2 regions of the Thalassotalea sp. G20_0 genome follow, and region 1 is predicted to be linked to the other one. Evidence: riboswitches for the same ligand, from Rfam matches in the RefSeq annotation. Region 1 holds a riboswitch; the other holds the start of a gene.
What was found. A riboswitch is a leader RNA that binds a small molecule or an ion and turns the genes downstream of it on or off. The one in region 1 is predicted to bind thiamine pyrophosphate.
Positions count from the first base shown of each region.

Region 2: it holds a riboswitch for thiamine pyrophosphate, as region 1 does, so the genes downstream of both, thiC (phosphomethylpyrimidine synthase ThiC) here and thiD (bifunctional hydroxymethylpyrimidine kinase/phosphomethylpyrimidine kinase) in region 1, are expected to answer to the same signal.

Region 1 covers NZ_JAGHQV010000025.1:69,512-74,987, forward strand. The annotation lists gene J7438_RS15660 (SAM-dependent methyltransferase) at 1-319, shown strand, start outside; gene J7438_RS15665 (DUF3833 domain-containing protein) at 385-891, shown strand; gene J7438_RS15670 (SDR family NAD(P)-dependent oxidoreductase) at 903-1,682, shown strand; TPP riboswitch at 1,736-1,836, shown strand; gene thiD (bifunctional hydroxymethylpyrimidine kinase/phosphomethylpyrimidine kinase) at 1,980-2,798, shown strand; gene J7438_RS15680 (ABC transporter ATP-binding protein) at 2,814-3,596, shown strand; gene J7438_RS15685 (ABC transporter permease) at 3,600-4,352, shown strand; gene J7438_RS15690 (ABC transporter substrate-binding protein) at 4,356-5,339, shown strand.
Region 2 covers NZ_JAGHQV010000011.1:131,316-136,791, reverse strand. The annotation lists gene J7438_RS09215 (YbgA family protein) at 1-320, opposite strand, end outside; gene J7438_RS09210 (GNAT family N-acetyltransferase) at 770-1,270, shown strand; gene J7438_RS09205 (phosphohydrolase) at 1,368-2,042, shown strand; TPP riboswitch at 2,129-2,245, shown strand; gene thiC (phosphomethylpyrimidine synthase ThiC) at 2,472-4,316, shown strand; gene J7438_RS09195 (pyridoxal phosphate-dependent aminotransferase) at 4,283-5,353, opposite strand.

The DNA of each region.
Region 1 (5,476 bases):
CTTTATCCAGCGCTACATCTTCCCGGGCGGCATGCTGCCCTGTGACAGGGTGATGAATGAGCAGGCCGGTAAGGCCGGTTTGGCCATAACCAACTCCCTCTCTTTCGGTCTCGACTATGCAAGAACGCTGGATGAATGGAAACGGCTCTTTCTTTCGGCCTGGCCTGCCATTGAACAGCTCGGATTTGATCAGCGCTTTAAACGCCTGTGGCAGTTTTACCTGGATTACTGCACGACCGGTTTCCAGTTCAGGAGTATTGATGTTTGCCTCTACAAACTCACCAAACCTTTGGAGTCCGCATCATGCGAGTCGCGCTAACAACAATAAAAGATTGGACGTCGGGACGAGCCTGGCTCCTGACCCTGCTTTTTATATTGACGGTTATGCTGACGGGGTGTTCAGCCATGAATATTGAAGACTATGCAGCTAGTGAACCAAGTCTGAAAATTGAACACTACTTTGCTGGGGAAACCGTCGCCTGGGGCATGTTTCAGGACCGGTTCGGCAATGTTCAACAACGGTTTAAGGTGTTGATGACCGGAGAAGTCAAAGACGGTGTACTGACTCTGGATGAACACTTCATCTATTCCGATGGTAACGAGTCAACCCGTATCTGGAAGGTCAACATTATGGGTGATGGACAGTACCTGGGAACCGCCGGAGATATCGTTGGCCAGGCCATTGGCCGCAGTGCCGGCAATGCCTTTAACTTCAAATACCAGATGCGACTGCCCATCCGTGGCCGGGAGTGGGTGGTGACCTTTGATGACTGGATGTTCCTGCAGGAAGATGGCGTACTACTGAATGTCGCCACCATGAGCAAATGGGGGATCAAGCTGGGTACGTTGACGGTCGCCTTTGAAAAACCCGGGCCAGAAGAAGAACCATAAAGGCAGCAGATATGAATTCTACTCAGGATACAGCGCCTTCTAATGCTCCGGTGGTCTGGATCACCGGAGCCAGCCAGGGCATTGGCGAAGCCGTTGCCATTGCCCTGGCCCGGGAAGGAATGACCGTAGCGGCCAGTGCCCGAAATGAGGAACGGCTGGCAGCACTGGCCAGGCAATCAGATGAACTGCCAGGCAGGATCATTCCCTTTCCGCTGGATGTGACTGATCAAACGGCCGTGAATGAGACGGTCAACAAAATCATTGCTAATCATGGAGCCATTGATCAGGCGATTTTAAATGCCGGCACCTATATCGCTTCACCGGCAGCGGAGTTTACCAGCAGCGTGGTGCGCCAACAGATGGAACTGAATCTGATGGGTGTCTGCCACTGCCTTGAGCCACTGATCGCTGCCATGAAAAAACAGGGTGAAGGGGTGATTGCCATTAATGCGTCGCTGGCAGGCTATCGAGGCCTGCCCAAAGCGGCGGGTTATGGTGCCAGCAAGGCGGCGTTAATCAATATGGCGGAATCCCTGAACTCGGAGCTCTGGCGAGAGGGTATTGATATCAAAGTGATCAACCCGGGTTTTGTCAAAACACCATTGACCAGCAAGAACCGGTTCCCCATGCCTTTTCTGATGGAGGTGGATAAAGCTGCAAAGGTCATCGTCAAAGGGATGAAGGGGCGGCAGTTCGAGATTCGCTTCCCCCGAATGTTTGCCGCCATCATGGCGCTTCTGCGTCACCTGCCTTACCCGCTGTATTTCTGGTTGGTCCGTAAGACCGGATAAGCACCAATTCGCCCAATCGCTGGACAGACTGTGGCAAACCCCATAGACTCCGCCGGTGTTGGTTGGGGTGTTCTGCCAGTGATGGCAGAACTGAGATACACCCATTGAACCTGAACCAGATAATGCTGGCGTAGGAAACCGACGGGCCTGAGAGCTGCTAAACCCCTGATGTACTCACCATCGTGCAAGCCAGTTAATCAATGCAGTTTATTGCCCCGACAGGAACTGCAACACCCCGCCCGTTGTTCCCGCCAGTCCTAATGATATGGAGTTTCTCTTGTGGAGCGGCGCGAGCTTATGTCTTCTACCCCCATCGCATTGACCATTGCCGGTTCTGACAGTGGCGGTGGTGCCGGCATTCAGGCAGACCTGAAAACCTTCTCAGCCCTTGGTGCCTATGGCTGCAGTGTGATCACTGCGCTGACCGCACAGAACACGGTGGGCGTTCAGGGTATTTTTGACGTCTCACCTGCCTTTGTCCGGGATCAGCTGGACTCGGTCTTTTCCGACCTGAACATTTCTGCCGCCAAGGTGGGCATGCTGAGCCAGCCTGAAGTGATTGATGCGGTGGCCCGCGCTGTCAGTGATTACCAGCCGAAATACCTGGTGGTTGACCCGGTGATGGTGGCCACCAGCGGTGATGTTCTGCTTCAGGAAGCCGCCATCGATAACCTGCGTCACAAACTGATTCCCAAAGCCACCCTGATTACCCCCAACCTGCCGGAAGCAGCGGTTCTGCTGAACTGTCCCCGACCTGAGTCACTGGAAGCCATGATCGCCATGATTGACCCGTTGATGGCGCTGGGAGCAAGTGCAGTATTACTCAAAGGCGGCCACCTTACCTCAGACCAAGGCAATAATCAGGCCGTTGACCTGTTCCATGACGGTAACACCCTGCACCAACTTGAGTCTCCCTGGGTGGCAACCCGAAATACCCACGGGACAGGCTGTACACTGTCGTCTGCTGTCACCGCGTTGCTGGCCAGGGATTACCCTTTGATCGATGCCGTCCGGTCTGCCAAAGAGTACATTGCCGGTGCCATTGGCCATGCCGACCATCTGAACATCGGCTCTGGCCATGGCCCGGTCCATCACTTTTACCGAACCTGGTCATAGAGATTACCGCAACGCATGTTTGATGTGATTATTCGCCGGGCCAGCCTGAGATTTGGCAACCACTGCGTTTTTACCGACCTGAACCTGACCCTTAAAGGCGGCCAGTGGACCTGCCTTCTGGGTGGCAGCGGTGTGGGCAAAACCAGTCTGCTGCGTCTGATTGCCGCTCTGCCTGCGGGCGAGACAACGGGAGAAGTGGTTTGTCAGGACGGTTTTTCGGTTCATCACCGAATCGCCTGGATGGCGCAGCAGGACCTGCTGCTGCCCTGGTTTTCGGTACTGGACAATATCACCCTGGGGCAGCGGCTGCGTCGCAATCTGACCGATGTGTTCACCCGTCGTCCACTCTTGTCAGCCGAGGTTCAGGAGCAGGCCATGTCCATTCTGGAAAAGGTAGGCCTGAGCGCAAAAGCCGATGTTCTGCCCCAGCACCTGTCCGGCGGTCAGCGCCAGCGGGTAGCACTGGCCCGGACGCTGATGGAAAACCGGCCACTGGTATTAATGGACGAACCCTTCGGTGCACTGGATGCCATCACCCGGCTCAATTTACAGGATCTGGCCTGTGAGCTGCTACAGAATCGTACGGTGCTGTTAATCACCCACGATCCCCTGGAAGCCCTGCGCCTTGGTCATGAGGTTTATCACCTGAGGGGGCATCCGGCCCGACTGACGGATGCCATTACGCCACCGGGTAAAACACCCCGGACACTGGATAATAATGGCCTGATGGCATTACAGGGCAAACTGCTGGATCGTTTACGTCATGAGTCGTTTGATGAACAGTCCGGAGAACCATAAAGAATGAAAGACTCCGTCAAACCCTTTGTCGTTCTTATTGGCCTTCTGTTGCTCTGGCATACCCTGGTGATGGCCTTTGATATGCCATCCTATATCCTTCCCGGTCCGTTGGCGGTGGCCAACAGCATGGTTGACAATGCCAGTCTGCTGTGGGAACACACGCTGGTTACCCTCAGTGAAATGCTGCTGGGTCTGTTACTTGGTGTTCTGCTGGGCATTATTCTGGCGCTGGTGCTGGTCTATTTTACCGCGTTAAGACCCTGGCTCTTACCGCCATTGTTGATTACCCAGGCCATTCCGGTCTTTGCGCTCGCACCGATATTGATGCTCTGGTTTGGTTACGGCCTGACGTCGAAAGTGGTGATGACCATACTGGTGATCTTTTTCCCCGTAGCCACCTGTTGTTATGACGGACTGCGCCATACCCATCAGGGCTGGCTGGATATGGCCCAGACCATGGGCGGCAACCGGCTGGCCATTCTGCGTCATATCCGCTGGCCTGCGGCACTGCCAGCCCTGGCTTCCGGGCTGCGGGTAGCCGTTGTAGTGGCACCGATTGGTGCCGTTGTCGGGGAGTGGGTTGGCTCCAGCGCTGGCCTTGGTTACCTGATGCTTCAGGCCAATGCACGACTCTGGACTGACCAGATGTTTGCTGCGCTCACCGTGCTGGCCTTCTGTTCCGTGACCCTTTACTACACTACCGACCGTGTTTTACGCAGACTCATTCCGTGGCAACCGGAGACTTCCCAGGAATAAGAAATGAATAAACTGATGCAACACACTTTTTTATGGGCAATGGCGTGGCTGCTGTCCTTCAGCCTGCTGGCCAGCGCCAATCAGGTATCCAGCAGCACACCGGCCAGGGAGCTGAAAGCGCTGACCCTGATGCTGGAATGGTTTGTCAACCCGGATCACGGCCCCATCATCATTGCCCGGCAGAATGGCTATTTTGCAGACCAGGGGCTTACGGTGAAGATTCAGGAGCCGGCGGACCCCAACCTTCCTCCCAAACTGGTGGCGGCAGAAAAGGTGGATCTTGCCGTTTACTATCAGCCCAGCATGATTCACGGGGTAGCCAACGGCCTTCCCCTTGCCTGGGCCGGAACCCTGGTGGCCACCCCCCTGGACGGCCTGCTGGTTCTGGATGATGGCCCGATCAAATCCCTGAAGGATATGAAAGGTAAAACCATCGGTTTGAATATTGGCGGCATAGAGAATGCCATTCTGGACACGCTGTTTGCACCTTACGGGTTTGGTGCCGGGGATGTAAAACTGGTCAATGTGGGCTGGAACCTCTCCTCTTCCCTGATGAGTGGCCGGGTGGATGCCATCATGGGCGCGTATCGTAACTTCGAACTGAACCAGCTGGCGATTGAAGGGCGTAAGGGCCGTATGTTCTATTACGAGGAAAACAATATTCCGCCTTACGATGAACTGATTTTTATCGCCAACAGCAAGCAGCACGATAAAGACGCCATTCGTCGTTTTCTCAGGGCGATTGAACTGGGCACACAATATATTGTGAATAACCCGGAAAAATCCTGGGAGATCTTCAGGGATTACAGCCCGGAGAAACTGGATAATGAACTGAACCGCCGCGCCTGGTTTGACACCATTCCCCGTTTTGATCTGCGACCTGCCGCCAGGGATACAGGCCGTTATCAGGCATTTGCTGACTATCTGCAAGCGAGTGGAGAGCTGAAAACCCAGGTCAACACCAAGGACTACATGCTGGATTTTTAATCCGGAATGGACGTCACCGGCTATCGTCAGGCTCTGCTTGTTGCGATAGCCACATCATTTTTAAATTCCTCCCTAAGCATGCCGACAGAAAGCGAATGGTCTGAAATCTCTATTGTTTAACTCCGGAAAAAGGATAT
Region 2 (5,476 bases), on a different contig from region 1:
TCCGTTACATCCAGGCTGGAATTGTCAGTGCCGACTACCCGGATTTGCAACTGTTTATCGGGCGCAGAGGATGAACTTTGTCCGGTTGACTGTGATGCTTCAGCCAGTTGGCCGACCAGTCGGATGGGCTCTCTGGGGGTTCCCAGCCCGATAGCCATCTCAGGACAGACCGGCTCAAAGTGGAAGAATTTATCCAGCGTGTTGACACAAAAAGATGAGCGTTTGTGCCCACCGTTATAGCGCACTTTATGGCCCAAAAGGCAAGAGCTGATGCCCAGTGTGATCTGTTTTTCAGGCTCAGGTATGGAAACGATAGCCACTCGTTAATCTCCACTTTACTTTCAAAAATCATGCCCTGGTTAATATCGCCCGTTACCAGCAACTCCTTTGCCTGTCAGCGGTGGAAAACAGGTATAACTCTACATTGCTTTTAAGGCAAGAGTGATATGCTTATTAGCCATCCGTTTATGGAATCAGGGAACTTTTGACAATCTGCGCACACTAATATAGGGAAAGAACTTGCGCAGCCTGTGAAATCAACATCTGCTCGTAAAAGGTTGCAGTTTAAGGCTCTCTTCGCTTTTGCCTGATTATCTATTGGCGTTGTCTGGTCTGATGATGGCAATTGCTATTCTTGATATTTGTGTCAATAAATCAGTTAGTTGTATTCATCGGGCTGCCTAATGAGTGAGAACTTTCAGATCATCTAACTGTCCAAATGGCGGAGTATTTATTTTGTTGGAGCAAAGTTTCTGGAGACTATTTTACCGTGCTGATTGTTACTGATACGCCCCGTCTGATACTTCGTACCTGGCAGTTACAGGATGTTGATGCATACTCCGCTTTACTGGGCGAAACGCCTCCCGGCGCTTCAGATGCCATGGCCACAGAGCCCGGAAGCCTTGCAGAAACCGAGCTGTGGCGCTATCAGGCGGAACTGGATAAGTGGGGGTGGTCGCGCTGGGCGGTGGTATTCAAAGAGAATAACCAGCTGATTGGCTATTGCGGCTTTTCTCCCTATGGCAAGCATATTGAGATGAGCTGGCGCTTTTTACCTGCTTACCGCGGACAGGGGCTGGTGCTGGAAGCTGTTGAGGCAGTGACTCAGTTCGGGTTTAACCAGCTGGGCATGGAAGAGATTATTTCTTATACAACCCCCACTAATGAGTTTGCCCAGGGAGTTATGCAACAACTGGGGATGACACTTGATCGCTTCGAGGGGTGGAGTACCTGTACGGTTGCCCGTTACCGCATACAGTCACCGATATAAATCATGCGCTGAAAATATTCCGCAGCCACAGTACAATCACTTTAAATTATTTCATTCATTTAAATTTATCCCTCCATCTACAGTCTTTTTTGAACTCATGAGCAATAGCAGCAGCGACACCCTGAGTAGCTGGGAGCAGAAAATTATCGTCTGGCTACAATCCATGCACCACGACCATGATGACCACTCCCATGACTTTTTCCATTTTCAGCGGGTCTGGAAAACGGCACAGCAGATCATGGATCTGGAGCAGGTGTCTGTGAATCCACTGGTGGTTCTCGCTGCCTGCTACTTTCACGATATTGTGGTGTTGCCAAAAGATCATCCTGAGAGATCCAGGGCCTCTTCGCTGGCTGCCATAAAGACCAGAACCTGCCTTGAGGATATGGGGTTTCCTGCTGAGTTGATTGATAACGTCTGTCACTCGGTGGCCAGTCACAGCTATTCTGCGGGCATTGCACCCGAAACCATTGAAGCCAAAGTTGTTCAGGATGCTGATCGGATGGAGGCTCTGGGAGCTATTGGGCTGGCCCGGGTTTTTTATACATCGGGCCTGCTGCGGCGGAAAATGTTCGACCCCGAAGACCCACTGGCTGAGCACCGGGCCCTTGATGACCGTGAATACGCGCTGGATCATTTTCAGGTGAAGTTGCTGAAGCTGTCTGACACCATGCAGACGTCCGCCGGACGCAGAATGGCAGAGCGGAACTCTGAATACCTCAGGGAATATATGGGCAAGTTGCTTAAAGAGCTGGAGGGGGATTATTCCTGACCCGGATATTTCATAAACTGCCTTGAAATATCCGGGTTAAAAGGTATCCGGTACTACTTTTTCAGGGAGGGCACCTTTATAATCTTCCCATCTTGTCGGAGTGCGTAAAGCTGAGATCGCTGCATTTTATCGGGGATAAGTGCAGCAAATTCGTTGAACCTGCTCAGGGTAACACCTGCGAAGGGAACAAGAGAAGAGAGTACCGGGCTGCTATCTGGTGGATGGCTGATCACGCTTTTGGCCAACCATGCCTTTAATATCTGAAGCATTGTTTTGCTTTAAATCAAGCAGCTTCTTGCTAACCTTGATGAGTCAAGTTAGCCAAAACCGTCTATTCCTTTTCTCTGGCCTGAGACACCGGCAAGCCATACCAATAACAATAGATAAGGGATATTCATGGTCGGTAACTCTCAACTTCAGGGTATTCAGATGCGTGCTCCAATTGCTGACAGTCAGTCACTTCTGGCAGAAGCCTGTCGTCCATTTCCTGCTTCACGGAAAATTTACCTCCCCGGCAGCCGCCATGATATTCGTGTGGGCCTGCGGGAAATAACGACTGGGCAAAGACACGGGGAGTACAGTCAGTTATCCACTGAATCGGCCGTTCGGGTGTACGACACATCCGGTCCTTATACTGATCCGGAATACTGCCTGGATCTGCTTAAGGGCCTGCCGCCTATCCGCTCAGAATGGATACTGGCACGTGAAGACTCAGAAGAGTTGAGTGCCCATTCTTCAACCTATGCATTGCGACGAAAACAGGATATTCAGGTTGAGCCGGTGCGCTTTCAGTCATCTGCCCCTGTCAGATGTGCCTTGTCTGGAAGAAATGTGACTCAGCTCCACTATGCCAGGCAGGGAATAATCACACCGGAGATGGAATATATCGCCATCAGGGAAAACATGGGAAGGCCCGAAGCGAAGATAACCCCCGAATTTGTTCGTCAGGAGGTGGCATCCGGTCGTGCTGTGATACCCGCGAATATTAACCATCCCGAAGCTGAGCCAATGATTATCGGCCGAAACTTTCTGGTGAAGGTCAATGCCAATATTGGTAATTCACCGGTGACGTCCACCATAGAGGAAGAGGTTGAAAAACTGCTCTGGGCAACCCGCTGGGGTGCCGATACGGTGATGGATCTTTCCACCGGTAAACATATCCATGAAACCCGGGAGTGGATTATCAGAAACTCGCCGGTACCGATTGGTACCGTGCCTATTTATCAAACCCTGGAGAAAGTAAACGGCAAGGTAGCGGATCTTAATTGGGAGGTGATGAAGGACACCTTGATTGAGCAGGCAGAGCAGGGGGTAGATTATTTCACCATTCATGCCGGAACGCTGAGAGGCCATGTGAAACTGACCACTGATCGGGTGACCGGTATTGTTTCCAGGGGCGGTGGGATTCTCGGGCAGTGGTGTGAAATTCATGACAGCGAAAACTTCCTTTATGAACACTTTGATGAGATCTGCGAGATATGCAAGGCATACGACATTACCCTTTCATTAGGGGATGGGCTGCGCCCGGGATCGGTGGCTGATGCCAACGATGCAGCACAGTTTGCTGAACTGAAAACGTTGGGTGAACTGACAAAGAAAGCCTGGGCACATGATGTTCAGGTGATGATTGAAGGCCCCGGGCATATACCGATGCACCTGATTCAGGAAAATATGGATAAACAGCTGGAGTATTGCCACGAGGCACCTTTTTACACACTGGGTCCACTGACGACGGATATCGCCCCTGGCTATGACCATATCACTTCCGGGATAGGTGCAGCGATGATTGGCTGGTTTGGCTGTGCAATGCTCTGTTATGTGACGCCAAAAGAGCACCTTGGTCTGCCCAACCGTGAGGATGTGAAACAGGGATTGATCGCCTACAAAATTGCTGCCCATGCGGCAGATGTCGCCAAAGGTCACCCGGGGGCACAACTAAGGGATGATGCGCTTTCCCGTGCCCGTTTTGAGTTTCGCTGGGAGGACCAGTTTAACCTGGCCCTGGATCCGGATACCGCAAAAGCCTACCACGATGAAACCCTCCCTCAGGACAGCGCCAAGGATGCGGGTTTCTGCTCCATGTGTGGACCAAACTTCTGCCCAATGCGCATGACGCATGATGTGCGGGAGTTGGAAGAGCCTTCAGCCAATAAAGAGCCTTCAGCCAATAAAGAGCCTTCAGCCAATAAAGAGCCTTCAGCCAATAAAGAGCCTTCAGCCAATAAAGCGCCCTTAGCCAATCAGGCGGCTCCCGCGATGGAAAGCCCCTCCTGAATCCTCTCGATCAGTTGCCGGGTCTGGGCAATATCACCCAGTGTTATTCTCAGGCCTTTACGCCCGGTCTGGTCAGACTTGGGGCGAACAAGGATGCCATGACTGCGCAGGTGCTGCTCAATGACCTCAGGATTCTTCGGAAATGCCCAGATGAAATTGGCAGCACTGGGCCAATAGGGAATGCCCTGTTGATCAAGGAACTGCTCAAACAAAGGTTTGGATGCCTCCATAACTTCTCTGATGTACTGATGGGTATACTCCGGATAGTCCAGGGCGGCACTGATGGCCACGGCGGCAAACTGGTTAACATCATAAGGGCCACGGATATTCAGCAGTGCCCGGATGTTGTCAGGGTGGCTGATCACGTAGCCCAGTCGAATGGAAGGCAGGCCCCAGGTTTTAGAGAAGGTGCGTGTGACCAGAATATTCGGGTATGCCATAACCGCATCAGCAACGGTGGCCTGAGAATATTCAAAGTAGCATTCATCCACTAGCAGGGCGGTATCCGGTGTGGATCTGGCAATGGTCAGAATATCTTCACGCTGGATTTGCGTGCCGCTGGGGTTGTTCGGGTTGGCGATGACAATCAGCCGGGTTTTTGCAGTGATGGCGTCCAATACTGCGTTAACCGGGAAGCCGTTTTGCCGCGTATAGTCTGGCTCAACAATGTTCAGCTTTTCAATATTGGCGCACTGATGGTACATCGCGAAGGTCGGACCGGGGATGATGATTTCATCACCTTCTGTACAGGCCGCACGGATAATAATATCAATGCCCTGGTCAGAGCCATTAGTGATCATTACCTGGGGTTCATTGACGCCTGCGTAGTCAGCGATTTTCCGGGTCAGGTCGCCATAGGATGGGTACACTTGCAAACGATCATCATTGATGTAGTTAATCAGTGCCTGTTTGACATGTTCACTGACGGGCAGCGTTCTCTCATTAAAGTCCAACAGCAGATTGTGATGAGGGTCTCTGCCTTCAAGTGGCGGAGAATAAGCGCTCATCCGGGTGATGTGGGACTTGAAAATGCTCATCGGCGGTTTCCCTGATCCATCTGTTTTTGTCGGTGTCTGGAGAAAGTGCAGTATAGAGCAGAGCTCACGGCAGAAGCTATCAGAAAGGACTTGTGTCCGCTAAATGCTCTGGCCTGATATAAT